3 regions of the Mixta sp. BE291 genome follow, and region 2 is predicted to be linked to each of the others. Evidence: predicted binding sites of a transcription regulator. Region 2 holds the regulator's gene; each other region holds the start of a gene.

The links. The regulator CRP, encoded in region 2, controls carbon source genes, mostly activating them, when cyclic AMP is high. The targets are predictions, from matches to a motif close to ATGTGANNNNNNTCACAT.
Positions count from the first base shown of each region.
Region 1: a site for CRP is predicted at 4,572-4,589, ahead of focA (formate transporter FocA). Genes of this name have one in related genera too.
Region 3: a site for CRP is predicted at 7,877-7,894, ahead of azuC (stress response protein AzuC). Genes of this name have one in related genera too.

Region 1 covers NZ_JAVDXN010000001.1:210,244-221,115, forward strand. The annotation lists gene J2X14_RS00915 (MFS transporter) at 1-275, shown strand, start outside; gene pflA (pyruvate formate lyase 1-activating protein) at 324-1,067, opposite strand; gene pflB (formate C-acetyltransferase) at 1,232-3,520, opposite strand; gene focA (formate transporter FocA) at 3,603-4,460, opposite strand; gene ycaO (30S ribosomal protein S12 methylthiotransferase accessory factor YcaO) at 4,803-6,560, opposite strand; gene serC (3-phosphoserine/phosphohydroxythreonine transaminase) at 6,870-7,955, shown strand; gene aroA (3-phosphoshikimate 1-carboxyvinyltransferase) at 8,035-9,321, shown strand; gene cmk ((d)CMP kinase) at 9,528-10,211, shown strand; gene rpsA (30S ribosomal protein S1) at 10,329-10,872, shown strand, end outside.
Region 2 covers NZ_JAVDXN010000004.1:475,597-486,468, reverse strand. The annotation lists gene tauA (taurine ABC transporter substrate-binding protein) at 1-586, opposite strand, end outside; gene J2X14_RS12295 (LacI family DNA-binding transcriptional regulator) at 820-1,800, shown strand; gene J2X14_RS12290 (LysE family translocator) at 1,801-2,403, opposite strand; gene J2X14_RS12285 (hydrolase) at 2,482-3,471, shown strand; gene J2X14_RS12280 (YheU family protein) at 3,475-3,696, shown strand; gene J2X14_RS12275 (phosphoribulokinase) at 3,820-4,689, shown strand; gene crp (cAMP-activated global transcriptional regulator CRP) at 4,976-5,608, shown strand; gene J2X14_RS12265 (YccS/YhfK family putative transporter) at 5,672-7,747, shown strand; gene argD (bifunctional acetylornithine/succinyldiaminopimelate transaminase) at 7,777-9,000, opposite strand; gene J2X14_RS12255 (aminodeoxychorismate synthase component II) at 9,093-9,680, opposite strand; gene J2X14_RS12250 (putative adenosine monophosphate-protein transferase Fic) at 9,721-10,314, opposite strand; gene ficA (FicA/YhfG family antitoxin) at 10,304-10,474, opposite strand; gene ppiA (peptidylprolyl isomerase A) at 10,574-10,872, opposite strand, start outside.
Region 3 covers NZ_JAVDXN010000004.1:279,614-290,485, reverse strand. The annotation lists gene J2X14_RS11440 (alpha/beta hydrolase) at 1-431, shown strand, start outside; gene J2X14_RS11435 (sugar phosphate isomerase/epimerase family protein) at 428-1,243, opposite strand; gene crcB (fluoride efflux transporter CrcB) at 1,313-1,690, opposite strand; fluoride riboswitch at 1,792-1,862, opposite strand; gene J2X14_RS11425 (SGNH/GDSL hydrolase family protein) at 1,975-3,321, opposite strand; gene J2X14_RS11420 (con-10 family general stress protein) at 4,021-4,185, shown strand; gene J2X14_RS11415 (YciE/YciF ferroxidase family protein) at 4,520-4,996, shown strand; gene J2X14_RS11410 (hypothetical protein) at 5,049-6,440, opposite strand; gene J2X14_RS11405 (alpha/beta fold hydrolase) at 6,433-7,359, opposite strand; gene azuC (stress response protein AzuC) at 7,725-7,802, opposite strand; gene J2X14_RS11395 (DUF1158 family protein) at 8,110-8,352, shown strand; gene J2X14_RS11390 (YgiW/YdeI family stress tolerance OB fold protein) at 8,506-8,901, shown strand; gene J2X14_RS11385 (YgiW/YdeI family stress tolerance OB fold protein) at 8,938-9,333, shown strand; gene J2X14_RS11380 (malate:quinone oxidoreductase) at 9,686-10,872, shown strand, end outside.

The sequences.
Region 1 (10,872 bases), on a different contig from region 2:
TGTTTATTCTTGGTGCTGCTGGCTTTACGCTCTATCCGGTTGCCATGTCATGGGCCTGCGAGACGGTGAAACACCATGAGCTGGTTGCGATGAATCAGGCGCTGCTGTTGAGTTATACCATTGGCAGCCTGGCGGGACCGAGTATGACGGCAATGCTTATGCAGAACTATTCCGATCGGGTACTGTTTGTCATGATCGCTGCCGTGTCGCTGATCTATTTAGTGATGCTGCTGCGCAAAGCCGACCATCATATTACGCCTGTGGCGCAGGCGTAATCAGAATAAAAAGGGCGACATACCGTCGCCCTTTTTATTGCTTGTAGATTAGTACATCACCTTATGACCGTAACCTTCCAGAATATGCTTGATGCGTTCCATGGTCTCAGCCTTGGGCGGTTTGACGCCATCCAGCTTATATTCCTCACCCATAGCGATCCATTTATGCTTGCCTAATTCATGATAGGGCAGCAGCTCAATCTTTTCGACGTTTTGCATATCGCGCGTAAATTCACCCAGGCGATGCGCCGAGTCATCATCATCGGTATAGCCAGGCACAATGACAAAACGTATCCAGGTGCGGATGCCTTTTTTCGCCAGATAGCGGGCGAAATCCAGCGTGCGATGATTCGAGACGCCCACCAGGATTTGATGCACGTCATCATTGATCTGTTTTAAATCGAGCATCACCAGATCGGTGACCTCCAGCAATTCATCAATCACCGGATCGTAACGACGTACGAAGCCGTTGGTATCCAGGCAGGTATGAATGCCTTCCGCTTTACAGGCGCGGAACCAGTCGCGCACAAACGCGGCCTGCAGTATTGCTTCACCGCCGGATGCGGTAACGCCGCCGCCGGACGCGTTCATAAAATGACGATAGGAAAGAACGTCTTTCATCAGTTCTTCTACCGTGACTTCTTTTCCCCCATGCGTATCCCAGGTATCGCGGTTATGGCAATACAGACAGCGCATCAGGCAGCCCTGAAAGAAAGTGATGAAACGGATGCCTGGGCCATCAACGGTGCCACAGGATTCGAAAGAATGAATACGACCGACGGATGATGACATTGCGATGAGTTCTCCAGTTGAGCCTGCCTGGCAGGTGACGCAGTCTTTAAAGGCTGCTGCGTTAAGTTAAGTCTGCTTTGCCAGAGACCTCAGTCCAGATCTCTGGCAAATCAGGCTGTTGGTAAAAAGGCCCCCGCAGGAGCCTTTCATTAGCGCAAGAAGCATTACAGCGACTGGGTGAAAGTACGCGTAATCACGTCCTGTTGCTGCTCTTTAGTCAGCGAGTTAAAACGTACCGCATAACCGGAAACGCGAATGGTGAGCTGCGGATATTTTTCCGGGTGCTCCATGGCATCCATCAGCATTTCACGGTTCATCACGTTAACGTTCAGATGCTGGCCGCCTTCAATCGCCGTCGCCGCTTCGTGATGGAAGTAACCATCCATCAGGCCTGCCAGGTTAGTTTTACGTACATCGTCATCTTTACCCAGCGCGTTCGGAACGATAGAGAAGGTGTAAGAGATACCATCTTTAGCGTAAGCAAACGGCAGTTTAGCCACCGAGGTCAGTGAGGCAACGGCACCTTTCTGATCGCGACCATGCATCGGGTTAGCGCCTGGTCCGAAAGGCGCACCGGCACGACGGCCATCCGGGGTATTACCTGTTTTCTTACCGTAAACCACGTTGGAGGTAATCGTCAGCACGGATTGCGTCGGTACGGCGTTGCGGTAGGTGGTCAGTTTCTGAATTTTCTTCATGAAACGTTCAACCAGGTCACAGGCCAGATCGTCCACGCGCGGATCGTTATTACCAAACTGCGGGTATTCGCCCTCGATTTCAAAGTCGGTTGCCAGACCATCTTCGTCGCGAATCGCTTTTACTTTGGCATATTTGATAGCGGAAAGTGAATCTGCCGCCACGGACAGACCGGCAATACCACAGGCCATGGTGCGGTAAACATCACGATCATGCAGCGCCATCAACGCAGCTTCATAGCTGTATTTATCATGCATATAGTGAATGATATTCAGCGCGGTAACGTACTGTTTAGCCAGCCAGTCCATAAAGTGATCCAGACGAGCCATCACGGTATCGAATTCCAGCACCTCATCCATGATCGGCGCTTCTTTCGGACCGACCTGCATTTTCATTTTTTCATCAACGCCGCCATTGATTGCGTACAGCAGCGTTTTGGCGAGGTTGGCGCGCGCACCAAAGAACTGCATCTGTTTGCCGACAATCATCGGGCTAACGCAGCAGGCGATAGCGTAGTCGTCGTTATCGAAGTCCGGACGCATTAAATCGTCGTTTTCGTACTGCACAGATGAGGTATCAATGGAGACTTTAGCCGCATATTTTTTGAAGTTAATCGGCAGCTGCTCTGACCACAGAATGGTCATGTTCGGTTCCGGAGACGGCCCCATGGTGTAGAGGGTGTTCAGGAAACGGAAAGTGGTTTTGGTTACCAGCGTACGGCCATCGACGCCCATACCTGCCAGTGATTCCGTTGCCCAAATCGGGTCGCCGGAGAAGAGCTCATCATATTCCGGGGTACGCAGGAAGCGCACCATACGCAGCTTCATTACTAAGTGGTCGATCAGCTCTTGTGCTTCCAGCTCACTCAGTTTACCTGCCTGCATATCGCGTTCGATAAAGACATCAAGGAAGGTAGAGACGCGACCAAAGGACATCGCTGCGCCGTTCTGTGATTTCACCGCAGCCAGATAACCGAAGTAGGTCCACTGTACCGCTTCACGCGCATTGCTTGCCGGACGAGAGATATCGCAGCCGTAGGTTGCCGCCATCTCTTTCAGCTGAGCCAGCGCACGGTGCTGGTCGGCAATCTCTTCGCGCAGACGAATCGTTGCTTCAAGGTTCACGCCATTGACCAGATCTTCCTGCAGCGAGGTGAACTGAGCAAATTTATCCTGCATCAGATAATCGATACCGTACAGTGCGACACGACGGTAATCACCAATAATACGGCCACGGCCGTACGCATCGGGCAGGCCGGTCAGCACGCCTGATTTACGGCAGCGTAAGATTTCCGGCGTATAAACATCAAACACGCCCTGGTTATGGGTTTTACGGTATTCGGTAAAGATTTTTTTCAGCTGCGGATCCAGCTCGCGGTTATACGCTTTGCAGGAACCTTCCACCATTTTGATACCGCCAAACGGGATCAGAGCACGCTTCAGCGGAGCGTCAGTTTGTAAACCGACAATTTTTTCCAGGCTCTGATCGATATAGCCTGCATCATGTGAAGTGATGGTTGCCGCAACGCTGGTATCGAAATCAACCGGCGCATGGGTGCGGTTTTCAATTTTGATGCCTTCCAGCACTTTGTTCCACAGCTGGGTGGTGGCATCAGTAGCACCGGCCAGGAAGGATTCATCCCCTTCATACGGCGTATAGTTTTTCTGAATAAAATCGCGAACGTTAACTGATTTCTGCCATTCACCTGCGGTGAAACCTTCCCAGGCGGCAGCCAGTTTCTCATTGAGCTCGGTCATAATATACCTACCTTCTGATAAAAGTTCTTTTTTAGAGCCCACAGGGAAACGCCTGCGGGTTCGAATTCTTGTGCAATGGTTGCTAGTGCGTATAGTCACCACGCAGATAGATGACCCAGTAGGTTAGCCCTACCAGCAGGCCACCACCGATGATGTTGCCGATGGTGACGGGGATCAGGTTATCCATGATGAAATGACTCAGCGTCAGGTTAGGGAACTGAGCGGCGGTAGCGCCTGTGGCTTGCCAGAATTCCGGCGAAGCGAAATCACGGATAACAATTGCCATCGGAATCATGAACATATTGGCGATGCTGTGCTCAAAACCACAGGCCACGAACATGGCAACCGGCAGAGCCATAGCCAGCATTTTGTCGGTCAGGCTGCGGCCTGAGTAGCTCATCCAGATGGCCAGGCAAACCATTAAGTTAGCCAACGTGCCAAGACAGACGGCTTCAATAAAAGAGTGATGCATTTTATGGTCGGCGGTTTGTAAGGCATTTAATCCCCATGCGCCATTAGCCACTTCATGCTCGCCGGAGAACCAGATAAGGCCGACAAAAAACAGCGCGCCGAACAGGTTGCCGATATAAACATTGATCCAGTTGCGTGCCAGTTGGCCCCAGCTAATGCGCCCGCTGGCTTTCGCCACAACAATCAAAACGGTGGAGGTAAACAGATCTGCGCCGCCCACGACAACCAGCATCAGGCCAAGAGAGAAACAGATCCCGCCGATCAGTTTCGCCAGGCCATAAGGAATATCCGCCGCGCCTGTTGTCACCGTGATATAAAAAACGAAGGCAATAGAAATAAATACGCCAGCGTTAATGGCTAAAAAAAAGGTTATGAGAGGATGTTTATTCGCTTTATAAACGCCGGCTTCTTCAGCAACTTTCGCCGTTGCATGCGGTAGTAATAAATTGAAAGGGTTGTCAGTATTCATACTAACGTGCTCCCATAAAATATCGTGTAGAGATACTAACAAAGGAGTATTTAGCGAAAATTGATTTAGATCATATTTGCTAAGTGCCTGACAAGGCGGCAGGGGAGTGGGAAGTGGTTTTTATCTAATAACTTGTTGATATTATTATATAAAATTTATTTTAATTTATACATCTAAAATTGAAGGTGGCATTTTATGCACAACGAAATATTATTATAAAAGGTTATATTTTTATTTAAATGTTACCGAAAAGAAATATAAAATAACTAGTCGGTAACATTAGGGCAACTAAAAAGCCAGCTGGTTAAATAACTGGCTTATAATTTACCGGAGTAAGATTATTTATTGCCAGTAATGACGCTTGGCCTGTTGCAGCTTTTCATAGGCGGCAAGCAGGGCCTGGTGGGCAGGAAACGCCTTCAGTTCACGATCAACCGGCTGCAGACCATAGAAAGGCGCTTCGCCATTGATGGCAGCGGATGCGGCTTCAACGGCGTCAGCGCCATACATGCGCACGAAAGCGAGGTAATACTGGGTTGGGTCGCGTTCTTCTTCCTGTGTAAGCAGCAGGAGCGTTTGCAGGCAGCGATAGTAGTTTGCGCGTTCAGCGGTGAATACTGAACCGTTAAACTCCATCGTCCACTCAGTCCAGATCAAGGCCTGATCGAGATCGCCGCCCGCCAGCGCCAGCATCGCTTTCAGCTCGCCGATACGCAAGGTGTACCAGCCATTATCTTTACCGGTAGCCAGACCAAGCAGCTCGCGAACGCGGGTAAAATCATCGTGGCCTTCTTCATCCAGCTGCTCAATCAGCGCCAGATAATCGGCCTGATCCCACTCGCTGTCAGGCAGCGCCAGCAAGGTCTCACGCAGACCGGCGCCCATGCTGTTATTGGCCAGCAGCAGATCTTCCGCCGGATAAATATCAGACATGCCCGGCACAATGATACGGCAGGCGTAAACGTCCAGATGCTCATAATCTGCGATGTAAACTTCTTTGTCTTCATCTTTGAAAATGGCCATCAGCGTGACGAACTCTTCTTCCGTGCTGCCATCAAAGCGCCAGTCTACAAACGGGTAGTCAGCTTCTTCTTTAAACAGATCCCATGAGATAGAGCCGCTGGAATCGATAAAGTGCGTTTCCAGGTTGGCATGTTCCGCAACTTCTTCATCATCGAACGTCGGCGGCGTAAAGACATCCAGATCTTTAAGGCTACGGCCCTGCAGCAGTTCGGTCACGGTACGCTCCAGCGCCACGCCGAAATCAGGATGAGCGCCGAAGGAGGCGAAGCAGGTGCCATTGCTCGGGTTAAATAACACCACGCAAATAACCGGGTACTTGCCGCCTAACGAGGCGTCATAGGCAAAAATCGGGAAACCTTCAGCTTCAAGGCTATTGATCGCTTCCACCACGCCTGGATAGCGATCCAGCACATCCTGTGGGATAGCCGGTAAACTAATCGCTTCGGCAATAATGCGGTTTTTTACATAACGCTCAAAGACTTCTGACAGGCCCTGTACGCGTGCTTCATTACGCGTATTACCCGCTGACATGCCGTTGGACACATACAGGTTGCCGATGATATTCATTGGAATATAGACGGTCTGGTCGTCAGACTGGCGGGTAAAAGGCAATGCGCAAATGCCGCGTTCGCCATTTCCTGACTGCAGATCGATCAGATCGCTGGCGCTCAGCTCATTTTCTGCATCGTAAAACTGACGCAGGCGGGGATCCAAAATGCCTTCCGGCAGGCTGTCATCTTCCGGCAGCGGGAACCATTTTTCATTGGGGTAGTGAACAAATTCGCCATTGGCGATGGTTTCGCCTAACCAGAAGTCCGCAAAGAAATAGTTGGTCGACAAACGCTCGAAATATTCACCCAACGCGGAAGCCAGCGCAGCTTTTTTGCTTGCGCCCTTACCATTCGTAAAGCAAAGCGGGCAGTCGCGGTCACGAATATGCACCGACCAGACGTGGGGCACGGGATTCAGCCACGAGGCCTCTTCAATATTGAAGCCAAAATCCTGCAGCTTCTGTTGGAAGCGGGTGATGGAATCTTCCAGCGCGGCGTCTTTGCCGGGGATAAAGGTTTGAGTCATGTAGCCTACTATTTGTTGGTTGAGCGTAAAGCGCGCAATGATACGTATTTTCTAACGTTGGCGCTATCTGCGGGCAGTGAATTGATATTGGGCATTGTGGCAAAACGGTCGCTTTCTTTCTGGTTCTATTATTTCGTAAAGCGAGAAACCTCACAAAATATCGTACCGCTTTGCTTTCGCCATACAAGCTGTTGCGGCAGGTCGCGAGAAAATGGGAGCGCGGCCGGATAAATGTTTGCAGCATACGAAGGGCAGTGATAAAACCGATAGCCTATTCATAATCAACAGATCTGACAGTGGTGACGGGAAATGACGCAGATTTATAATTTTAGCTCCGGTCCGGCAATGCTGCCGGCAGAAGTGCTTCGTCGTGCAGAACAAGAGCTTTGCAACTGGAATGGGCTGGGTACGTCAGTAATGGAAATCAGCCATCGCAGCAAAGAGTTTATTCAGGTTGCAGAAGAAGCGGAAAAAGATTTACGCGATCTGCTGAAAATTCCCGATAACTATAAAGTTTTATTCTGCCAGGGCGGCGCGCGCGCGCAGTTTGCGGCGGTGCCGATGAATCTGTTGGGCGCGGCGAAAACCGCAGACTATATCGATGGCGGCTACTGGGCGCATAGCGCGATTCAGGAAGCGCATAAGTATTGCACGCCTAATGTGTTTGACGCGAAAATCCAGATCGACGGCAAACGCGCGTTACTGCCTATGCGCGACTGGGCATTAAACGACGATGCGGCTTATCTCCACTTTTGCCCGAATGAAACCATCGATGGCCTGGCCATCAATGAGCAACCTGACTTTGGCGATAAAGTCGTGGTGGCCGATCTCTCTTCCACTATTCTCTCTGGTCCGCTTGATATCAGCCGCTACGGCGTTATCTATGCCGGAGCGCAAAAGAATATCGGCCCGGCTGGCCTGACGCTGGTGATTGTACGTGACGACCTGTTGGGTAAAGCGCAGCAGGCGCTGCCAACGGTGCTGAATTATAAAGCACTGGCGGAAAATGACTCCATGTACAACACCCCGCCGACCTTTGCCTGGTACCTTTCAGGGCTAGTGTTTAAGTGGCTGAAAGAGCGCGGCGGAATCGGCGAAATGGATAAAACCAATCAGGCAAAGGCCGATTTGCTGTATAGCGTTATCGACGCCAGCGATTTCTATCGTAATGACGTGGCCGCCAGCAACCGTTCACGCATGAATGTGCCTTTCCAGCTGGCCGACGCCGCGTTAGATAAGGTTTTCCTGGAAGAGTCCTTTGCCGCCGGGCTGCATGCTCTGAAAGGGCATCGCGTGGTTGGTGGTATGCGCGCCTCCATTTACAATGCTATGCCGCTGGAGGGCGTTAAAGCTCTGACCGAATTTATGATTGATTTTGAGCGTCGGCACGGCTGATTCCCTGTTTACTATTTTTTAGAAACCTCGCCCTGGCGCGAGGTTTTATTGTACTGGCTTTACGGAGAGACGTTTTTACATGCAGGAATCCCTGACACTACAACCCATTGCACACGTTGACGGCACGGTAAATTTACCTGGCTCAAAAAGCGTTTCTAATCGCGCTTTACTGCTGGCAGCGCTGGCGCAGGGAACGACACGTCTGACTAACCTTTTAGACAGCGATGACGTTAAACATATGCTTAATGCGCTTGAGGCATTAGGCGTCGGCTATCAGCTGTCAGCGGATCGTACCGTCTGTGAAGTGAATGGCCGCGGTGGGCCGCTAAAAGCAGAGAAGGCGCTGGAACTGTTTCTTGGCAATGCCGGAACCGCGATGCGTCCGTTGGCTGCTGCGCTCTGCCTGGCCGATAATGACATAATCCTGACCGGCGAGCCGCGTATGAAAGAGCGTCCCATCGGTCATCTGGTTGATGCGCTGCGTCAGGGCGGCGCGCAGATTGAGTATCTGGAACAGGACAACTATCCCCCATTACGCATTCACGGCGGCTTCACCGGTGGAGAAGTCAGCGTCGACGGCAGCGTTTCCAGCCAGTTCCTGACGGCTCTGCTGATGGCTGCGCCATTGGCGCCGCAGGACACGCAGATCGTGATTAAAGGCGAGCTGGTGTCGAAGCCCTATATCGATATTACGTTGCATTTGATGAAGGCTTTTGGCGTAACGGTAGAAAACGATCGTTACCAGCGCTTTTCGATCCGTGGGCAGCAGCGTTATATTTCACCTGGCAGCTACCTGGTGGAGGGCGATGCCTCTTCCGCCTCTTACTTTCTTGCTGCCGCTGCAATCAAAGGCGGCACGGTGCGCGTCACCGGCGTGGGACGTAATAGCGTTCAGGGCGATATCCGTTTTGCTGACGTGCTGGAAAAAATGGGTGCTAAAATTGAGTGGGGCGATGATTATATCGCGTGTACGCGCGATGAATTGCACGCGGTCGATCTCGATATGAACCATATTCCCGATGCGGCAATGACCATTGCCACAGCGGCACTTTTTGCTGAAGGCACTACGGTATTACGTAATATTTATAACTGGCGCGTTAAAGAAACCGATCGGCTTTCAGCGATGGCTACCGAGCTGCGTAAGGTTGGGGCTGAAGTGGAAGAGGGGCATGACTTTATCCGTATCGCCCCTCCGCAACACCTGACCTCAGCAAATATCGGTACCTACAACGATCACCGGATGGCGATGTGTTTCTCGCTGGTGGCGCTCTCGGATACGGCCATCACCATTCTGGATCCGAAATGTACCGCTAAAACGTTCCCGGACTACTTTGAACGTCTGGCGGCCATCAGCACATTAGCCTGAAAAAACGCCGCTACTGCTGGTTTACAGCGTAGCGGCTGATCCATTACGGCATTTTATTTTTTAGCGGAAGTTCTTAAAAAGAAGAATATTTGGCAGCGGCCTGCGCTTAAAGATAACGTTCTGAATAATTGCAGCGTATAATATGCCGCGACTTGTAAATGAGTGCAGGCAGCCATAAGAACGACCAGCAGCGACAGGAGAATAAAATGACGGCAACAGCCCCGGTAATTACCATTGATGGTCCAAGCGGTGCGGGCAAAGGCACGCTCTGTAAGGCAATGGCTGAGGCGCTGCAATGGCATCTGCTTGATTCTGGTGCTATTTATCGCGTATTAGCACTGGCGGCCCTTCACCATCAGGTAGATATCGAGTCAGAAGAAGCGCTGGTGCCTATTGCCGCGCATCTGGATGTACGTTTTATTTCAACCGACGGTGAAATGGCGGTCATTCTTGAAGGCGAAGACGTAACGGGCGAAATCCGTACGCAGGAAGTAAGCAACACAGCGTCAAAAGTGGCGGCATTTCCACGCGTGCGCGAAGCTTTACTGCGTCGTCAACGCGCGTTTCGCGATGCGCCAGGCCTGATTGCCGACGGTCGCGATATGGGCACGGTGGTTTTCCCCGATGCGCCAGTAAAGATTTTTCTCGACGCCAGCTCCGAAGAGCGTGCGCACCGACGTATGCTACAGTTGCAGGAGAAGGGCTTTAGTGTTAACTTTGAACGCCTTTTAGCCGAGATAAAGGAACGCGACGAGCGTGACCGTAATCGGGCTATTGCGCCGCTGGTGCCCGCGCAAGATGCGCTAGTGCTGGATTCAACCAGCATGAGTATTGAGCAGGTAATTGATACCGCGCTCAATTATGCCCGCGAAAAACTGGCATTATCGTAGGCCAGCGGCAGAACAGATGTAATAACCTGGTGATAAGGAACGTCATCAGGCATGTTAAACAACCCCATCCAACAGGAAGTCAGGTGGACGTTAAATTTACCTATCTAAAGATTAAATATGACTGAATCTTTTGCTCAACTGTTTGAAGAATCCCTGAAAGAAATCGAAACCCGCCCGGGTTCCATCGTTCGCGGTGTTGTTGTTGCTATCGACAAAGATATCGTACTGGTTGACGCCGGTCTGAAATCTGAGTCTGCCATTCCGGCGGAGCAGTTCAAAAACGCACAGGGCGAGCTTGAAATCCAGGTTGGTGACGAAGTTGACGTTGCTCTGGATGCAGTAGAAGACGGCTTCGGTGAAACCCTGCTGTCTCGTGAGAAAGCGAAGCGTCACGAAGCATGGCTGATGCTGGAAAAAGCTTACGAAGAAGCTGCAACTGTAACTGGCGTGATCAACGGCAAAGTCAAGGGCGGCTTCACTGTTGAGCTGAACGGTATTCGTGCGTTCCTGCCAGGTTCCCTGGTTGACGTGCGTCCAGTGCGCGATACGCTGCACCTGGAAGGCAAAGAGCTTGAGTTCAAAGTAATCAAGCTGGATCAGAAGCGCAACAACGTTGTTGTTTCTCGTCGTGCCGTTATCGAATCTGAAAACAGCGCAGAAC
Region 2 (10,872 bases):
GCGCCGAATCCGTCAATACGTTGCCGGTTTTAGCCAGCTGATTTACGGCAGGCGCCCAGACGTAAGCGCCATCAATATCGCCCCGCTGCCATGCCGCGATAATCGCCGGTGGTTGCAGGTTGATAATTTGCAGCTGAGCGGGCTTAATGCCCCAGTGTTTTAGCGCGGCCAGCAAACTGTAATGCGTGGTAGAGATAAAGGGCACGGCAATGCGTTTGCCGATCAGATCCTGCGGCGAGGTAATGTTCTTGTTCACCACCAGCGCCTCTGAGCTGCCGAGCTGCGACGCCAGCAGGAAGACCTCAATCGGTAATTTCTGGCTGGCGGCAACGGCCAGCGGGCTGGAACCGATATTGCCGATCTGCACATCACCGGAGGCCAACGCACGTACGACGCTGGATCCACTGTCGAACTTGCGCCAGTTAATCTGCGCGCCGCTTTGCTGGGCAAACGTGTTGTCCGCCTGGGCAACTTTTGCCGGTTCCGCTGAGGTTTGATAAGCCACTGTTACCTCAACGGCGTATGCCTGGGTTGCCAGCAGCGATAAGGTCGCTGCTAATGCCAAAAACCGTGTCATCCTCACCATTTGCGTTCCGCCTGTTGTTATCATTGTGATGGCTCAGTTGTAACTGAGAGGCGGACGCGGCATGAAGTAATTAAAAATTATGTTTAATCACCAAATTGACTTAGAAAATATATCGCTATCGTTATCTGGAAAGTAAAAAAGCCTGATGTTTTCTGATGAAAAATGGATCTAAATCAGACACTGTATAAGTACGCTTCAGGGCGCTTCATTGGTGAGTTGTCAGAGGGTTGTCCATGTCGATTGAGAAAGTTGCTCGTTTCGCTGGTGTATCGACCGCGACCGTTTCCCGCGTGCTGAACGGCTATCAGGGCGTGCGGCCGGCAACGCGTGAGCGTGTTCTCGCTGCTATCGCCGCCTGCCAGTACCAGCCGAATCTGCTGGCGCGTCAGTTACGTACTTCGCAGAGCCGGATGTTGCTGGTGCTGGTCTCGAATATTATTAATCCCTTCTGTTCGCGCGTGGTACGCGGCATTGAGGCGGAAGCCGAAGCCAACGGCTATCACATTCTGCTGTGCAACTCCGATTCGCAAACTCAGCGCGAATCCGCTTACCTGTCGCTGCTGAGCGGTAAAGTGGTGGATGGCGTGATTACCATGGATGCGGCGAGCAACCTGCCTGAGCTGCGCCAAATGATTGGCGATGCGCCCTGGGTGCAGTGTGCCGAGGGCGATCCTGAAGAGGATGGCTCATCGGTAACCATTGATAATCAACAGGCGGCGCGCGCGGCGGTGCAACATCTGGCGCAGCGTGGACGGCGGCGTATTGCGATGATTAACGGCGATCCGCGTTATCTCTATGCGCAACAGCGCGAGTTAGGTTACCGGGCAGCGTTAGGCGAACTGAATTTGCCATGGTCGGCCGTGGAGTATGCCAATGAAGTCGAATGCGAGGCAGGTTTTGCGGCAATGCAGCGGCTGCTGGAGGCGCCGGAGCCGCCCGACGCCGTGTTTACCGTCTCTGATGTGCTGGCGGTCGGGGCGATCCACTGCGCGCGCCAGCATCAGCTAACCATCCCGCAGGATATCGCCGTGATGGGCTTTGACGGCCTGCCGTGGAGCGCCATGCTGTCGCCGCCGCTCAGCACGCTGGAGCAGCCGATGCATGAACTGGGCACCCGCAGCGTCCAGCTGCTGTTGCAGCGGATACAGAATCCGCTGGCGCCGCAGGTGCATGAGCGGCTGCTCTGCCAGCTGGTGGCGCGCGCCTCCAGTTAATCAGTGCCAGATCAACAGCACGCAGGCGGCGGTCAGCGCGCCCATCGTCAAGTTAAAGATTTTCCAGGCGCGGCGGCTACGCAGCAGGCGGCCAATCAGGGTGCCGAAACCCAGCCAGAGAACACCGGCAACCAGGTTAACCAGCGCCATGCCAACGCTGATCGCCACGATGGAACTGCGATATGCCTCGCCCGACAGGCTGAAGCTGGCTACCGCTCCCAGCGCCATTAGCCAGGCTTTGGGGTTCACCAGCTGCAACAGCCCGCCCTGCCAGAAAGGCATGGGTCGGGGCGGCGCTTCGCCCAGTTCGATTTTTTCATAAGCCGCCGTGGCGATTTTCCACGCCAGCCACAGCAGATAGAGGCTGCCGACAATTTTCAAAAACAGATGCAGCGAGGGATAAACCAGGATCAGACCGCCCACGCCAAACGCCACCAGCAGCAGCATCAGCTGCATGCCAAGCATAATGCCCACCATCAAAGGAAGCGATCGCAGGAAACCAAAATTGGCGCCCGCCGTGGTCAATAGCGTATTATTTGGACCGGGCGTCACTGCTGCGACCCAAAGAAAACCAAGCATCGATAAAAACAGACTGAGTTCCATACAATGGGTGCTCCCCACCCGGTAAAGGTTAATCCGTTTAAACTAACAGCGTGCCTGAATGCGCACAAGCGTGAAACGATGAGCTTTGATCACACGCAGGAATCCTTTATTCCCCTGAAAGGACTGCATAATCCGCATTTACAAACGGTGCTGCCGCGCCTGTTTCGCCGTCGCGCTTATTTGCGCCCTCACTGGCAGCGGCTCGACCTGCCCGACGGGGATTTTATCGATCTGGCCTGGAGCGAAGATCCGCTCCAGGCGCGACACAAGCCGCGCGCGGTGCTGTTTCACGGACTGGAAGGAAGCTTTCACAGCCCTTATGCGCACGGCCTGTTGCAGGTTTGGCAACAGCGCGGTTGGCTGGGCGTGGTGATGCATTTTCGCGGCTGTAGCGGCGTGCCTAACCGCATGGGGCGCATCTATCATTCCGGCGAAACCGAAGATGCCAGCTATTTTTTACGCTGGCTGCAAACCACGCTGGGCCATGCGCCAACGGTTGCCGTCGGCGTGTCGCTTGGCGGCAATATGCTTGCCTGCCTGCTGGGCCAGCAGGGCGATGACTGCCCGCTGGATGCTGCCGTCACGGTCTCTGCGCCGTTGATGCTGGAACCGTGCAGCGCGAAGCTGGAGCAGGGGTTCTCCCGCGTCTATCAGCGTTATCTGCTGGGCCAGCTGAAACTCAACGCCCGCCGCAAGCTACAAGCCTGGCCCGGCACGCTGCCGGTCGATTTGCCGCAGCTGAAAGCGTTAAAGCGCCTGCGTGATTTTGATGATGCCATCACCGCGCGCGCCCACGGTTTCGCCGACGCTGGTGATTACTATCGACGCGCCAGTGCGATGCCGCTGCTGCCTGCTATCCGCAAACCGCTGTTAATTATTCACGCCGCGGACGACCCATTTATGACCCGCGAGGTGATCCCCGACAGAACGCGGTTACCTGCTAACATTGAATATCAACTCACGGAATATGGCGGCCATGTCGGCTTTGTCGGCGGTACATTGCGCCGCCCGCAAATGTGGCTGGAACAGCGTATTCCCCAATGGCTCTCACCTTATCTGGATAACTAAGCTGTGATTATTCCCTGGCAAGATCTCTCTCCGGAAACGCTGGAAAACCTGATTGAAGCCTTTGTGCTGCGCGAAGGCACCGATTACGGCGAGCAGGAACGCTCGCTGGCGCAAAAGGTGGAAGATGTGCGACGTCAGCTGAAAAGCGGCGAAGCGGTGCTGGTCTGGTCGGAACTGCATGAAACGGTGAATATTATGCCGCGCGGTCAGTTTCGCGACGGCTAGCGATGACGATGGCGCTGTGCGGCTCGTCACATTAATGCGCGCTGGCAGGCGCGTACAGTAATGACACTTGTCGCCTAAACGTGATAACAATGCTCATCGCCCGATGTTACCCAGAGAGTGCTTATGTCAGCCAGACATCCGATTATCGCGGTAACCGGCTCCAGCGGAGCGGGAACCACCACCACCAGCCTTGCCTTTCGTAAGATTTTCCAACAGCTTAACCTACACGCCGCCGAACTTGAGGGCGACAGCTTTCACCGCTATACGCGTCCGGAAATGGATATGGCGATCCGCAAGGCACGCGATCTGGGCCGCCATATCAGCTATTTTGGCCCGGAAGCCAACGACTTTGGCCTGCTTGAGCAAACCTTTGTTGAATATGGCGAACATGGGCGGGGCCAGTCGCGTAAGTACCTGCATACCTATGATGAAGCGGTGCCGTGGAATCAGCTGCCGGGTACCTTCACACCGTGGCAGCCGCTGCCGGAGCCAACGGACATTCTGTTTTATGAAGGGCTGCACGGCGGTGTGGAGACGCAGCAGCACAACGTGGCGGAAAAGGTCGATCTGCTGGTGGGTGTGGTGCCGATCGTCAACCTGGAATGGATCCAGAAGCTGATACGCGACACCAGCGAACGCGGCCATTCACGCGAAGCGGTGATGGATTCGGTGGTGCGCTCAATGGAAGATTACATTAACTACATCACGCCGCAGTTTTCACGCACCCATCTTAACTTTCAGCGCGTCCCCACGGTGGATACCTCGAATCCTTTTGCCGCGCGCGCCATTCCTTCGCTGGATGAAAGCTTTGTGGTGATTCATTTTCGCGGTCTGGAGGATATCGATTTCCCCTATCTGCTGGCGATGCTGCAAGGCTCCTTTATTTCACATATTAATACGCTGGTGGTGCCGGGCGGAAAAATGGGCCTGGCGATGGAGCTGATCATGCTGCCGTTAGTGAAACGTCTGATAGAAGGCAAGAAAATCGAATAGCTGATAAGTCAGCCAAAGCATTGCCTGGGCTGGCAACAACTACACGGCAATTGTCCGATTCAGCACAAGCTGAAGCGAGACAACAGGAGACAGTAAGATAAAGCTGTGCTACAAACAAAGCTGTAATATTTTCGTTCTATGAAACGAAAACGGGACGACTGCACGCCTTAAGGCCTCGCAGTTGCCTGCATAAATTTCCAGCAGGAAACGCTTGAAGATTTCCACGCCTGACAGGGAAAACTGCCCCCTGTATTTAGGGCACGATTACAACAGAGGATAATAGCGAATGGTTCTCGGCAAACCGCAAACAGACCCTACACTCGAATGGTTCCTGTCACATTGCCATATCCACAAATATCCATCAAAAAGCACGTTGATTCATCAGGGTGAAAAGGCCGAGACGCTCTACTACATCGTAAAAGGTGCGGTTGCGGTACTGATCAAAGATGAAGAAGGCAAAGAGATGATTCTTTCCTATCTTAATCAGGGTGATTTCATTGGCGAGCTTGGCCTGTTTGAAGAAGGTCAGGAACGCAGTGCATGGGTACGTGCGAAAACCGCCTGTGAAGTGGCTGAAATTTCTTATAAGAAATTCCGCCAGCTGATTCAGGTGAATCCCGATATTCTGATGCGCCTCTCTTCCCAGATGGCGCGCCGCCTGCAGGTGACTTCAGAGAAAGTAGGCAATTTAGCTTTCCTTGACGTGACTGGCCGCATTGCGCAAACGCTGCTGAACCTGGCGAAACAGCCAGATGCGATGACCCACCCGGACGGGATGCAAATCAAAATTACCCGTCAGGAGATCGGTCAGATCGTTGGCTGCTCGCGCGAAACGGTGGGCCGTATTCTGAAAATGCTGGAAGATCAAAACCTGATCTCCGCTCACGGTAAAACGATTGTCGTTTACGGCACCCGTTAAGCACCCCTGAAAATACGGCGTGATGCCTGTCATCACGCCGTATTTATTTTTGGTGATGTCGTGATGTGGCGGAGAATTATTTACCATCCTGAAGTGAACTATGCCCTGCGTCAGACGCTGGTGCTCTGTTTGCCGGTCGCCATTGGCTGGCTGCTGGGTAACCTGCAACAAGGGTTACTTTTCTCACTGGTGCCCGCCTGCTGTAATATCGCCGGGCTGGATACGCCCCACCGCCGCTTTTTTAAACGCCTGATCGTTGGCGGCTCGCTGTTTGCGCTCAGCAGTTTCCTGTTGCAATGGCTTACGCTGCAGCAGGTGCCGCTACCCGTGGCGCTGTTCGCCATGGCGCTGTTGCTCGGCGTTACCGGTGAAATCGGTTCGCTGCATGCGCGTCTGCTGCCCGCCTCGTTGATTGCGGCAATTTTTACGCTGGGTCTGGTGGGGCATATGCCCATCTGGGGCCCGCCGCTGCTTTATATCGGCGGTACCTTCTGGTACGGCCTGTTTAACTGGTTCTGGTTCCGGCTGTGGAAAGAGCAGCCAATGCGCGAGACGCTCAGCCTGCTTTACCGCGAACTGGCTGATTACGGCGAAGCCAAATATACCTTCTTAACGCAGCTCACCGACCCGGAAAAGGCGCTGCCGCCGCTGCTGGCGCGTCAGCAAAAGGTTGTTGATCTGATTAATACCTGTTATCAGCAAATGCATATGCTGGCCGCTAACCGCGATCACAGCCATCGCCATTTGACGCGCGCTTTTCAGGTGGCGCTCGATCTGCAGGAGCATATTGCCGTCAGCCTGCATCAGCCTGAGGAAGTGCAGAAGCTGGTCGAGCAAAGCCATGCGGAAGCGGTGATTCGCTGGAATGCCCAAACCATCGCCGCCCGGTTGCGCGAGCTGGCGGACGATTTGCTGTATCACCGGCTGCCGTCACGTTTCACCATGGAAAAACCGCTGCTGGGGCTGGAGAAAATCGCCCGTCAGCATCCGGAAAATCCGGTGGGTCATTTCTGCTATTACCATTTCAGCCGTATCGCCCGCGTACTGCGCACCCAGCGCCCTCTCTACCGGCGCGATCTGATGGCCGATCGGCAACGTCGGCTGCCGCTGCTGGCCGCGTTGCGTAGCTATCTGTCGTTTAAATCCTCTGCCCTGCGCACCGCCGCTCGCTTTGCGGTGATGCTGGTGTTCGGCAGCGTGCTGGCGTTGACGTTTAACGTGCCGAAACCCTGGTGGATTTTGATGACGATTATGTTTGTCAGCCAGAACGGCTACAGCGCGACGCGCGTACGTATTCAGCACCGTGCGCTCGGCACGCTGGCGGGGCTGATTATTGCCGCTGCCGCCCTGCGCTTTGCGGTGCCGGAATCGCTGGTGCTGCTGATCATGTTGGCCATTACCCTGGTCAGCTATCTGTTTATCCGCAAATATTATGGCTGGGCAACCATCGGCTTTACCGTCACCGCGGTGTATTCACTGCAACTGCTGTCGCTGAACGGCGCGCATTTTCTGCTGCCGCGCCTGATGGATACGCTGATGGGGTGCTGCATCGCCTTTGGCGGCATGGTCTGGCTGTGGCCGCAGTGGCAGAGCGGGCTGCTGCGCCAGAATGCGCACGATTCGCTGGAAGCGTATCAGGACGCCTTAAGAATGCTGCTGGGCAATGAGACCTCGCCGCAGAAGCTGGCCTGGCAACGGGTGCGCGTCAATCAGGCGCATAACGCCCTGTTTAACTCCCTAAGCCAGGCGATGCAGGAGCCTGCTTTCAATACGCGCTATCTGAACGATATGAAACTTTGGGTTACGCACAGCCAGTTTATTGTGGAGCATATTAACGCCATGACCATTCTGGCGCGTGAACATACCATGCTGCCGCCCGGACTGGCGCAACGCTATCTGCAATCGTGTGAAATTGCGCTGCAACGCTGTCAGCAGCGGCTGGCGTATGACGGGCCAGGGCAGGAGAGCAATATTCTGGAGGGCCCGTCCGATAACCAGGAAGGGCCAACCACCATTGTGGAGCGCCACGTAAAACGTATTCTTGAGCATCTTTCGGTGATGCATACCATCTCGTCGCTGGCGTGGAGCCAACGGCCGCACCACGGTAAATGGCTGGTGCGCCGTTTGCGTAAAGGATAAGCGCGCCTGGGCATCAGGCGCGTTCAATATTATGCAGGGTTCAATACGCGATCGGCGGCGCGCGCCAGACGCGCCATGCCATCGCCAATATCCGCCAGCGGGATCACCAGCGAAGGCGCGAAGCGCAGCACATCGTTGCCTGCGGTAAGAATCATCACCCCTTCGGCAGCGGCGGCATTGAGAATATCGCGCGCTTTACCTTTATGCTGCGGCTGCAGTTCCGCGCCGATCAATAACCCTTTACCACGGATGTCGCTGAAAAGATCCAGTTTGGCGTTGATCGCTTCCAGCGCCTCAATAAAACGCTGACGCCGCTGCTCAATGCCATCCAGCACCCACGGCGTATTAATCACATCCAGCGCCGCCTCCGCCACGGCGCAGGCCAGCGGGTTACCGCCATAAGTGGTGCCGTGTACGCCCGGCGCCATCGCCGAGGCGATGTGGTTGGTGGTCAACATTGCGCTAATGGGAAAGCCGCCGCCCAACGCTTTCGCCGAGGTCAGAATATCGGGCTGTACGCCATAATGTTCATAGGCAAACAGCTTACCGCTGCGTCCCATGCCGCTCTGTACTTCATCCAGCACCAGCAGCGCCTGATGTTGATCGCACAGCTGGCGCAGACCTTGCATAAATTCCTGCGTGGCGGGCACCACGCCGCCTTCGCCCTGAATCGGCTCAACCACAATCGCGCAGGTGTGATCGTCGATGACCGCCTTGACCGCCTCAAGGTCGTTAAAAGGCACGTGGACGATATCGGCCGGTTTCGGCCCAAAACCGTCAGAGTATTTCGGCTGTCCGCCAACGGAGACGGTAAACAGCGTGCGGCCATGAAACGCATGATGGAAGGCGATGATTTTGGTTTTGTAAGGGCTGTGGCGGGTGGCGGCATAGTAACGCGCCAGTTTAAACGCGGCTTCGTTGGCTTCCGCGCCGGAATTAGCGAAAAAAACGCGTTCGGCAAAGGTGGCAGCAATTAACTTGCTGGCAAGGCGCAGCGCCGGTTCGTTAGTAAACACGTTGCTGGTGTGCCACAACATTTCGCCCTGGGTTTTCAGCGCCTCCACCAGCGCCGGATGGCAGTGGCCCAACGCGGTTACGGCGATCCCGGCGGTAAAATCGATATACTCTTTACCCTGCTGATCCCATACCCGGCTGCCTTTCCCTTTTACCGGCACAAACTGCGCTGGTGCATAAACAGGCAATATCACCTTATCGAAGGTTTCCCGCGTAACCGCCATTTTTTCCGCTGTCATTCGCTACCCCATTTGATTTCACGTTGATGCTCAATGAAAAAATAATCATTAAATATGCATAGTAAGTCAAACGGAATCGCAAAGAAGCTGGGTTAAACCGCCGATTTACGGCGCAGAAAGTTTGCCAGCAGCTGATGGCCTTGCTCACTCAGGATGCTTTCCGGGTGAAACTGCACCCCTTCGACATCCAGCGTTTTATGGCGTAATCCCATGATCTCATCGGGCTGACCGTCGCGCAGGCTCCATGCCGTGACCGCCAGGCAATCAGGCAGCGTCTCTTTTTCCACAATCAGCGAGTGATAGCGCGTTACGGTCAGCGGCTGCGCCAGACCGGCAAATACCCCCTGCTGCTGATGGGCAATCGCCGACGTTTTGCCGTGCATCACCTCGCGGGCACGTATAACGCGCGCGCCGAACACCTGCGCCAGCGCCTGATGACCCAGGCAAACGCCAAGCAGCGGCACTTTGCCGGCAAAGGTGCGGATCGCGTCCAGAGAGATACCCGATTCATCAGGCGTACAGGGACCGGGGGAAATCACCAAATGCGTCAGCGGCAGCGCCTGCATTTCTGCCAGAGTGATCTCATCGTTGCGCCGTACCAGCACTTCCGCGCCTAATTCGCAGAAGTACTGATACAGGTTCCAGGTAAAAGAGTCATAGTTATCAATAAGCAGCAGCATTTTTGCTCCGGGCTGACCAAAACGCCGCTATTCTACGCGCTTACTTCGGCTCGCTCACTATGTTGCTGAAGATATCGGTCAGCCCCTGAAGATCGCCGCGCGCGCCCTCTTCATTCGCCTGTAGCCAGGCTTCCCGTTCTGTTTTGCTCCAGTCCACGTCGTAGCCCGCATGAATAATCAACTGTTCAAAGAACAGACGCTGCGCACGGCCATTGCCGTCGCGAAAGGGATGCAGCATATTGATTTCACAATAGTAGTGCGCCAGTCGCGCCACAAACTGTTCATGAGGCAGATCAATCAGGCCATTCTCTTCTTCCAGCGCCTCCATCAGCGCATTGCCCTCTTTTTCAATATATTCAAAATGGCAAAACGGCGTATCGCCAAGGTAGAGATCGATTTCGCGGATCTCACCGGCCCAGTCATACAGATCCTGAAACAGCGTACGATGGATAGCGCACAGGTAAGGAAAGCCCAGATTGCGCGGCCCCAGCTCGATGGTGGCCGCCCGCAGCGAGGTAAATGCCACCTCCGCTTTTTGCAGCTGGGCGGCATCGTGCAGGTTAAGGCGGTTGCGCAGCACATCATCGTTCTGCCAGTAGTAGGGATCGCGCCCGTTCATTGCGTTAGCCGCCATATTGCCTCCGTAATGCGGTTAAGCGTTGCTCCGCCTGTTCAGCATCCAGCGTCACTTCCGCGAAAGATAAGCCTTCCAGTTTGCTACTGGCCAGAAAATTAGCGTTGCGCCGCTGCTGCCACAAGGTAGCTTTCTGCTTTTCGGTCAGTTTTGTTGGCATACCGCCTCCGGTCAGAGAATGAGAGACCTAAGTATAAGCAGCAAATTGCCGCTCTGCAGGGAGGCGGGTATGCCGCCGCAGACGCGGCGGCAGAAGAGATTACGGCAGGACTTTTGCGGAGAGGATCACGATCGGCTTGCTGGGAACGTTCTGGTAAGGCCCGATATTTTTCGTCGGCACCTGAGAAATTTTGTCCGCCACGTCCATGCCTTTCACAACTTTACCAAATACGGCATAGCCGAAGTCACGCTGCCCGTGATCAAGGAAGGCGTTATCGGTCACGTTGATAAAGAACTGGCTGGTGGCGCTGTCTTTTTCTGCGGTACGCGCCATGGAAATCGTGCCACGCGTATTACGCAGGCCGTTATCCGCTTCATTTTTAATCGGCGCATTGGTCG
Region 3 (10,872 bases), 200 kb from region 2:
CGCAAAATCGCGGCGGGCGAGTAAGGGAAGCGCGCGCCGCCTTCGATAAAACGCTGCACGGATTGCTGAACGCGCATCAGGTGACGCAGCCGGAAAAAGTGCTGCTGGTGGGCTTTTCCCAGGGTTCGATTATGGCGCTGGATGCGCTGGCGTCCGGTCGCTGGCCGCTGGCGGGCGTGGTGGCCTTTTCTGGTCGTCTGGCAACGCCCGATCCGCTGATGCCGACGCACAATGCGCCGGTGCTGCTGGTTCACGGCAGAGCCGATCCGGTGATTCCGTGGGAAGAGACGGAGTCCGCCGCGCTGCGATTGAAGGCGGCGGGCGCGCCGGTGGAAACACTGTTTGAAAGCGGCGTCGGCCATACGATTTCCGGCTCTGGCGCACAGCGGGCGGTGAGTTTTATTGCCCGCTGCTTTAACGAGAGCGATTAAGGCCAGTAGCGGTGCAGCGCGGCAAACGCCTGCGCGGCGGCAACCTGCGGCGGCTGCTGTTTCAGCGTATCGTTAAACACTTCGATGCCCACAGGGCCGCGATAGCCTTTACGCTGTAAGGCGGCGCTGAAATCCGCCACCGGCAGGATGCCGTCGCCAGGCAGCAGACGTCGGTGGCGAGCGGTATCCATCAGCTGCGCCATATTATCTGGCGTTACCGCCTCAGCCATATCGCACAGCTGTACTTCATAAATCCGCTCTGCGGGAATCGCATCCAGCACGCTGGCATCGTCCCCACGCGCCGCGATATGAAACAGATCCACCACCAGCCCGACATTCGGCAGATCGAGCCGTTTTAGCCGCTGCCAGGTGGGATACAGCCGGTTATCTACCGCGCTCCACGCCATGGGTTCATACATTATGCGTAAATCGTGATGCGCCGCCTCGGCGGAAAGCCAGCGTAAATCGTCATCAATCAAATCCGCCTGACAATCTTTCCGCGTGCAGGCGGGCGCCTGAACCGTGCGGCAACCTATCGCCTGCGCCAGCTGAAAAAACTGCTGCGCCTGCTGCCGCTTCTCCTCGCGCAAAGCCTGCGGCGCACCGGCGAAATCACGCAGCACCTGACAATTGGTAAATCCCAGATTAAGCCGCTGCGCCTGCGCCCGAATGGCCGCAGCACCGCCTTGCGCCGCCTGCACATTCTCCTGCCAGATCTCTACCTCATCGAAACCCGCCTGCTTTGCCGCGTGTAGCAACGTTAACGGATTGCCTTCCAGCAGCACCAGATTAAGAAATGTCGGGTTAGTCATTTGTCCTCCTTGTTAAGCGGGAAAACCAGCGCACCGCGTGCGCCGCCCGGTTTAACTGTAGAAGGTTATTTAGCCCAGCAGGTTAACCAGCGCAAAACCGGCAAACGTCATCAACAGCGAGCCGGTAACATGAACCAGTACATGACCCATGGCCCACAGGTATTTGCCGCTTTGCATCAGCAGCATGATCTCGGCCGAGAAGGTAGAAAAGGTGGTGAGACCGCCGCACAGTCCGGTAACGATCAGCAGTTTCCATTCCGGCGAAAGCTGCGGATTTTTCATAAACCAGGCGGTTGCCATGCCGATAATTAACCCGCCCAGCAAATTAACCAGCAACGTTCCCGGCGGCAGATTGGGAAATAGCGCATTAAAGCGCAACGAGATTAGCCAGCGCAGCGTACAGCCTGCGGCGCCCCCCAGCATCACTGCCAGCATAGATTTCAACATGGTGGTCAATACCTGATAAAGGTGTTAATTCAATAAGGTATAGCGCAATAAGGAGGCAGAGCGAGATCCTGACATGCGTTACACCTTCCCTCACAGAAAGTGTCGTGTCAGGCGTCATCAGCTCTCAGAAAAAAGCGGTTGGGTAAGGTGGAACGCCATCACCTCAGGGGGCTATTTTAGTCGCAGGCGTAGCGGACTGACAAGGCTATTACAGAATAGGGCCGCCAGAAAACTGACCCGCCGGGCCTTTTCAACCCGGCGGGTCAGGAAAGCCAGCGCTTGCGTTAGCGAGGCGCTGTCTCCTGCAATTTTAATTGCAGTTCCTGGAAAAGCATTTTACTCAGATCTGCATGGGCATAAGTCGTGGGATGCATAGTATCCCAGAAGAGATATCTACCACCGCTGCTTTTACAGTCCGGACGTGGATTATGATGATACATATAACTCAACGTATCATTTTTAATATCAAGGCAGGTATCTTTGGTATTAACGTAGCCTAAGGTATTAGCGTGTGTAATCAGATTATCATAGGCTTTATCAAGCGAAAGCACGATAAACCTGGTGCCAGGATAAGTTCTGTTTAACTCCTGGGCCAGCAGATCGACCTGCATGTTAAAGGTTACCGATTTTTCTTTTAACGCCTGCTTATCGGCCGCTTTCCAGTCACGTACCGCAGGCACGCCTGAAAAGTCGGGCAGCTTCATAATAATTACCTGTGCGGCGCCCAGATGCGCCAGCTGCGCAAGACCGCTGCGGTAATTAGTAATGATATCTTCAGGCGTTTTATTACCGGTAATAAAATCATTGCCGCCAAACAAAACGGTAAACAGGGTTTTCTTTATGTCATATCCCTGCGCATAGGCTATATATTCTTTAAAGCTATGTAGCTGTTCCATAAAGCTGGGGAAAAGGGGTTTTACACCGCTTTCCGCATTGGCGGTCGCCCAAACATAAGAAGGAATACTTAATTGATTCGTCCAATATTCATGCCATACCGGCCCATTAGAAAAACGGCCATAAAACCATGCGCTATTTTTCGGCACTGCGCCGTAGCTGGCGTTATACACATTAATGGTATCGGACAGGCTGTCGCCGAATACCACCAGCCGATCCAGGGCAACCCCTTCTACTCGCGCTTCTGGCTGGTCAAAGCCCTGGCTCCAGAAATTATAATAGTAGGAGAACACCGAATCCCCGGCATAAGGAATGGCAACTTCACCCTCAATGCCCGCATGTTTAAGGGTAAACTGGCAAACTTCTTTCAGTTCCAGCGCCGAGGCATTGGTATAAAACATATTCGTGGCGACCGAATTGTCGCGCCAGTATCCGTGCACCATAGCGTAACGATCGGGTTGCGGTGGATAGACAGCCCAAACCCATGAAGAAGCCGGATTAGTCGGGTCTTTATCAATCTTATAAGTACATTTTATATAGGTGCTGGTATTGGAGGCCAGAAGTGTATTGCGGTATGCCTGTGGCGTATTAATGCTGTTTTGCGTGACAGGCTTAGCAGAGGTTCCGGAAATCGCGCCGCCAGGGATTACATTAGCGCTGGCAGGAAGGGAGTGATTGGCGGCATAGCTGTTTATTGACAGCAGGCCTAAAAAAACTGTAGCTGCTATTCTTTCCATAAAAATTCCTTTTATTTTTCCCTGGTAATAAAGTCGTCAACCATAAACTCAGCGAATCATTCCTTTGATCGTTGCTGTATACCTCAAATTAATAATTAATTAAAAGAACAAGCCGCCGGGACCAGTATTATTAACTTTTATGAAAATAACAATATTCAACACGCCATGAATAACTAATGATAATAAAGCTAATTAAGCGAATCATTTATTCCCGTTTATCAGGCTATTAGTTTAAATAATTCATCTGCTAACTTATGCGGTTATTATATTTCTCCATGCAGGCAATAAAAATCAATCCAGCGTGATCCATAAGCGCGCTGTTATAACGCAGACTGGCAGCACCACAACTAAACGAAACGCCGCCGTTTGTTTACCGCTTGCGCCTGAAGAGAGTAGAACCACAACTTATACCAGGAATAATCTGTAGTCAGCGTCAAACATGGCTTTCCAATCGTTTCCGCTGTTAACAAGCGAAACGCAAATTTATATACACGCCGCCATTCATAAAATATAACATTTTCATTTATCCGTTATGGAACGGTAACTTATGGACTATTACGCGCCATAAGAAAAACTTTTAACGGCGGTTAACTTGCAATATTATCCTCAGGCGCTAGATTTAGAACCGTTGGATGCGCATATATTTATCGCCCACAGATAAATATATGCATTCTGTAAATACGTATGAGGAGAAATAATATGACTCAGCATCGTGGTGGTTCAGGTAACTTTGCAGAAGATCGTGAAAAAGCCTCTGAAGCCGGTAAGAAAGGCGGACAACAAAGCGGCGGTAATTTTAAAAATGACCGCGAAAAAGCCTCTGAAGCAGGCAAAAAAGGCGGGCAGAACAGCCGCCGTAGCTAATTAATCTCAGGTAAGTACCTGTAAAAATTAGTTAAACCCGCAGTGCGCCTTTGCGTACTGCGGGTAGCATGGTTTATAGCCATCCTGTTTTCTGCCGCGCTTTTTATAGCGTAGCGCTGTTCCATTTCCATTTATATCTTAGCGCCCGTTCTTTTCTGTGACTTATTTATCACCCTGCCATTGTGGTATTTAAAACAAGCGCAGCGGTAATGCACGGACGAATCCTAATCTGATTTTCCTGCCGTTGCATTTGTTTATTTTTGACTATACTGAAATTAACAGGGCACGTTACCCTGACTTTATCAATTATTATCCTTTGGTTATGGAGATTACGATGAGTATTAAAACGCTGGAAGACCTGTTTATTCACGATCTGTCCGATGTTTACAGTGCGGAAAAGCAAATTAGCCGTGCCCTGCCGAAAATGGCACGTGCCGCTAGCGATGAGAAACTTATCGAAGCGTTCAAAACTCATTTGGAAGAAACTCAGGGCCAAATCGAGCGTCTCGACCAGCTGGTTGAAGCGACCCCGGAAGTGCGTATTAAACGTATGAAATGCCATGCGCTGGAAGGTCTGGTAGAAGAAGCCCAGGAAATCATCGATTCCGTAGAGAAAGGCGTGGTGCGTGATGCTGGCCTGATCGGCGCAGCGCAGAAAGTTGAGCACTACGAAATTGCCGCCTACGGCACGCTGCGCGCGCTGGCGCTGAAGCTGGGCTATAAAGAAGCGGCTCGCCTGCTGGAAGAGACCCTGCAGGAAGAGAAAGCTACCGATGAGAAACTGACTCTTATCGCTGAAAAAACGCAGTAAGCAGTTAGTCAGCAGTCAGGTCACCGGGCCTGACTGCCCACCTTTCGCCGCCTTAATTATGCAGCAAACACTCCACCTGAAACTTATCCCCATAGCGCTGTACGCCCGCTAAAAATTTCTCTGTGGTTAGCGGCTCAGGCGGCGGCAACAGCGGCGCGCGCTGCTTCAGCTCCTCATCAAAACGCGTCAGCGTAGCGAAATCGCGCGGGAAGCGTTCGGTATCAACCCCCACAAACGCGCCCTCATCTTTGGCATAATCCAGTAGCTGCTGCCAGCGCTCAATCGGCGCCATGCCAATACTTTCCGTGCCGTGAGAAAATAGCATCAGGTCGATATTGCGGAACGGCGGCTGACGGTCGAGATAGCGCTGCAAGGCATCGGCCGATGGCTCGGTGCAGAAGGTCAGCCAGAAGGGAATGGCGTACTGTTGCATGGTGGTCCAGGGATCCATCAACAGGAAGTTGTCCACCACCAGCCGCGAAGCAATTACGCCCGCCGACAGATACCAGTCACGGTAAATTTCTGCCGTCACAAAGCTTAGGGCTTCTGGGTTTTCATAGCGCAGCTCTACCAGCTTCCAGTTCTGGCTGTTAGCCAGCTTTTTCAGCTCGGCCATCAGGTGCGCGTCGAAGCCCCATTCCGCTTCCGGTACGGTGGCATCCGCTAGCGGCGGCTCCCATTTTTCCCGTTCCAGACCGCAACGCGCCAGATACTCCATTACCCGCGGCCCGCCGGAGAAGTATTCCTGCTCCGTTGCGCCGCCCAGCGCGCCAAACTGATAAAACGAACGCTCGCTGGTACGCGTGGCAGGCCACTGTTGCGTACAGTGGTTGATCACCAGCGTACTGCCCGGCGGCAGCGAACTGAGTAAAAATTCATGATACTCCAGCGGCAGTTTACGGTGCTTCAGGCGGAAATAGGCGATCTGCTCCAGCATCAGCCGATCCTGATTCGGATCCTGCATATGATGTACCGCCAGATGCGGCGAGGCCGCCAGCAACGCGTCGGTTATTGGTTTGCCATGCGCCATGCCTTTTTGCGCATCGTCTGGATCGTTATGCTGCGAACGCACCGGGCACAGAAAGGTTTGCGGCAGCCAGGGCACGCCCATCGCCGCCGCCAAATGCACCATCGCGCCGTTAGAAGAGCCAACAAACGCCGCCTGATACTGCTGCTGCGGATATTGATTCGCCACCCAGCGCGCAATGGCTTCGATATCCAGCTGCTGCGCCTGACTCAGCGACAGGCCTTCGGCCATGCCGCCCAGCGCATAGCCCCATTCACGCACGCGCTCAGGCAGTAAATTCAGCGCGGGCAGTACGCGATCCAGCGTTGGCGACTGGCTTGGGCTGCTAAAAGGACGCTGGTGCAGCGCATTGCTGAGCGCCATGACCATTGCGGCAGAGGAGTCAAAGCGGGCGATGCCCTTGGGAGGTTTACTCATGATTTTCCTGCTCCTTCTGCACGCGATCGATAAAGGGTCGGATAGCGCGACCGTAGCTCCACGGATAAACGTAGTGCAACGTGTGGGTGCCTTGTGCAATGGTCATCAGTTCGCCACGCGGCAACAGCGCGACCACTTCTGCCACCCAGCGGGCAGGCGAAACCACATCGTAGGAGCCGCGCACCACCAGCGTCGGCGCGTTGATATGCGGCAGGCGCTGCTCGATGCGGTCATGCATCATAGCGCGTAGCGTGCCGATGGCGCGCCAGACACCAGCTTTGGCGTAATCGACGCGACTAAGCGCCGCAGGCGAGCGGTGCGCTTCCCGCCGATGATTGCGCCAGTCGCGCCAGAGCTGGCGCGGCAGCGTACGGTTATGACGATCCACGGTGGGGCCTTGCAGCACCAGCCCGGCGACCGCCTCAGGATGCGCAACCGCCAACGCGGCCAGCACCTGGCAACCCATCGAGCTGCCGACGAAAATAGCGCGCGACAGCTGATTCTGCTGCATCCACATCCACAGCGCTTCTGCCAGCCGATCGATATTTAATACCGGCTGTGAAACCGGCAGCGAACTGCCGCCGAAACCCGGCAGGTCAGGCACCAGGACGCGATATTCCCAGCCTAACGCCAGCGCCAGATCTTCCATCGCGCGCCCGGAGAGAACCATGCCGTGCAGTAGAACCACCGGCAGACCGGGGCGGCTTTCCGGCGTGGTGCGGGTGAACATGCGCCACGGCCCGACCTGTTGATAATAACCTGCCAGACCCGCCTGATGACTATGAATACCCACCGGCGGCGTCTGTTGCCATTTACGCCATTGCTTAATAAACAGCGCCGTACCGGCCACGGTTACTGCGGCCATACCGAGAAGAAGTGTGCGGTTAGTCGGCCCGCGTCTCCGGGTTGCTCTCTTCATCAGCTGCTCTCAGGTTAGGGATACCCGCTAAGTTTAGGCGCTAAATAGCGCTTCGCCTTGTTTGCAGGCCGCCTGATGACAGCGGTTGATAAAAGTGTGCGGCAGTTATCAACAACGGCTATTTAAGAAAATAGCTGTAGATTTGCGCCAGATACAGAACGCGTGAGACGGAAAAGGCATGAAGCGTGAGCGACGGGGGGTTAAGACAAGTACCAGAGGCTTTAGCAAGAGAAAATGTTTTAGCAAGAGAAAATGCTGTGGAAAAAGTCGCTGCTTTGGAAAGAGAAGAGGCGTTGTAAGAAAGGTTTGATAACCACCGGTCGTTCCCTGGCCGCGGTTATCGAGGGTTTCGTGCGGCGTCGCCGTTAGTTCAGCGCGCCTGGCGGTACATGCTTAAAGGTTTCAACGTAAGCGCGAAACACATACCGGAAGAACTTTTTCATGACTGATGACCTGCTTAACTTTTGTTGAAAAAAACAACGAAATTATAACAACGGCACCTTTTAGCGGCAAATTTTTTTGAAGCAGATCACAAAATTCGCGGCGATTATGCAAAGCCGAACGTAAACAAAAGCTAAACAAGGTCGGCATTATTAACATCTTCGCTATAAATACGGAGAGTAAGCGGTTGATTTTTTTAAGCTTCAGGCTTGCCTCGCTCCCTTTTGCCGGGTCAAACTGCTAAACGTTGAACCCATCCGCTGATTCACGGACAATAATCCTCTCGTTTCCTTCATTATCCTGAACCTTATGAAATCCACGTTTGAAAACTGGCTTGCGCCGATGAGCATCCTGCTGCTGGGCTTTTTATCTGCGCTACTGCTGCCCGCGCCCGCGCCTGGCCCGGCGCTTACGGCCCGTTTGATGTCGCTGTTTCATTTCAGCGATCTTAATCAGTTCTATACCTTTGTGCTGTGCCTGTGGTTTCTGGTGCTGGGGACGATAGAGTTTTTCGTGCTGCGTTTTCTCTGGCGTCGCTTTGGCAAGGTTTAAATTTGCTCACCTGATTCACCTCTTGTCCTAAAGTTGTGCGTTATCAACGCGTCTGTCGCCGTTTTTCTCCCGACTTCACCAGACTGTGCCAGGCTTATATTCTGCAAAGGCGTTTTTCGCCTGGCCCGAACGGACAGTTATTAAGGAGAATGTATGGCTAAAAAATTGACTATTGCAGCCCTGATCGCCCTTTTCGCGCTGCCGGTCTTTGCCGAAGAGAGCGGCGGCTATAAAGGCGGTGAGAAACCGCCTGAGAATCAGGACAGCGGCTATAAAGGCACGGAAGACACCACTTCAGCGCCTCTGGAACTGGTAAAAACCATGCGTGACGGCGCCTGGGTAACGGTTGAAGGCTATATCGTGAAGCAGAAAGGCGATAACCGCTATCAGCTACGCGGTCATGGCGACCAGACAATTGACCTGGTTATCCCGAAAAAAGTCTGGGACGGCGAAACCTATGATGCCAAAGATCAGGTGCGGCTGAATGGTCGGGTACGTCAGGATGGCGCGCGCCACTGGATCGATGTGCAGCAGCTGGGCGAGCCGTAATAACGCAGCAGCGCTGGCCGACGTCAGGAGAAAGCGATGAATAAAATAGCGACGCTATGCCTGGCGGTAGTGCTGGCCGCCCCGGCGCTGGCTGCCGACGGCGGCTTTAACCCCGACGGCAAAGCGCCGCCGCCGGAAGATCAGAAAGATGGCTACCGCGCGGTAACGGATAATCAGCAGCTGACCGCCACGCATCAGCTGGCGCAGCTTTCTACCGGCACCTGGGTAACGTTGCAGGGCAATATTATTCGGCAAACCGGTAAAAAAACCTGGGAGCTGCGCGATCGCACCGGCACCGTACAGCTACAAATCGACGACGAGGTGTGGCAGGGCCAGGAAGTGAAACCGGACGATCTGATTTCGGTCAATGGCACCCTGTTGCATCATGGCAAAAGCCTGCTGGTCGACGTAAAAAAATTACATCTGCTTTAATTCCTTCCCGACTCTCCCGTTCCCTTGCGAAAAAGTAAGGGAACGCTTACCTGTCACTCCTTTTCACAAGCGGCTTCTGGCTGCTTCAACTATTTGTCGCATAAAAGTGTGAGACTAATCGCTTCAGCGTGGTCAAAATTCAAACAACTTTTAAAGTTTAAACAAATTATTCAATTTTATTGCGAGAATGTTATATTTCTAGCGCACCGATAACGTGTGGTTAACGCCCACCCGGTGCGGGGTTATTTTATTCGCCTGTTAGTTATGGAAAGAGAGCAACCCGCCCGCCAGAAGCTGGACGCTTTCACCTGCAATGATCTGTTGAGCTATCAACAGACGGAGATGCCGCCTCATGCGTAAAACAGCATTACTTCTAAAGCTGTGTATGAATGCTTTCGGCCTAAGCAAGCATGCAGTCGCAGAAGATAAAGAGGACGTCGATGTACTACTCATCGGCGGAGGGATTATGAGCGCCACGCTGGGTGCTTACCTTCAGGAGCTGGAACCAGACTGGTCTGTCACCATGGTAGAGCGTCTGGATAAGGTCGCGGAAGAGAGTTCAAACGGCTGGAATAATGCCGGTACCGGCCATTCCGCGCTGGCAGAATTGAACTATACGCCAGAGAAAGCGGACGGTTCGGTCGATATCAGTAAAGCCATCGACATTAACGAGTCCTTCCAGGTGTCCCGTCAGTTTTGGGCTGCGCTGGTACAGAAAGGCGTTTTGCACCATCCGCGCAGTTTTATCAATACCACCCCGCATATGAGCCTTGTTTTCGGCGACGATAACGTTAATTTCCTGCGTAAACGTTACGAGGCATTGCAGAAAAGCACGCTGTTTCGCGGCATGGAATATTCAGAAGACGCCGCGCAGATCGCACAATGGGTGCCGCTGATGATGCAGGGCCGCGATCCGCAGCAAAAAGTAGCGGCCACGCGCACGCCTATCGGCACTGACGTTAACTTCGGCGAAATCACGCGCCAGCTGATCGCTTCCCTGACTAAAAGCCCGAACTTTAACCTGAAGACCCGTCATGAAGTGCGTGATATTACGCGTAATGCTGACGGCAGCTGGCAGGTCACCCTCGCCGATCTCAACAATAACGGCGCGAAAAAGCTGATCAGGGCGAAGCGTCTGTTTATCGGCGCGGGCGGCGCGGCGCTGCCGCTGCTGCAAAAAACCGGTATTCCGGAAGCGAAAAACTATGCGGGTTTCCCGGTGGGCGGCTCTTTCCTGGTAACGGAAAATCAGGCGGTCGTAAAACAGCATCTGGCGAAAGTGTATGGTAAAGCCTCAGTGGGCGCGCCGCCGATGTCGGTACCGCATATGGATACGCGTATGCTGGATGGCAAGCAGGTGCTGCTGTTTGGCCCCTTCGCCACCTTTTCGACCCGTTTTCTGAAAACCGGCTCGCTGTGGGATATGTTCGGTTCCGTGACCGCCAGCAATCTGCTGCCGATGGTGCGCGTGGGCCTGGATAACTTCAACCTGGTAAAATATCTGGTCAGCCAGCTGCTGCTGAGCGACGACGATCGCCA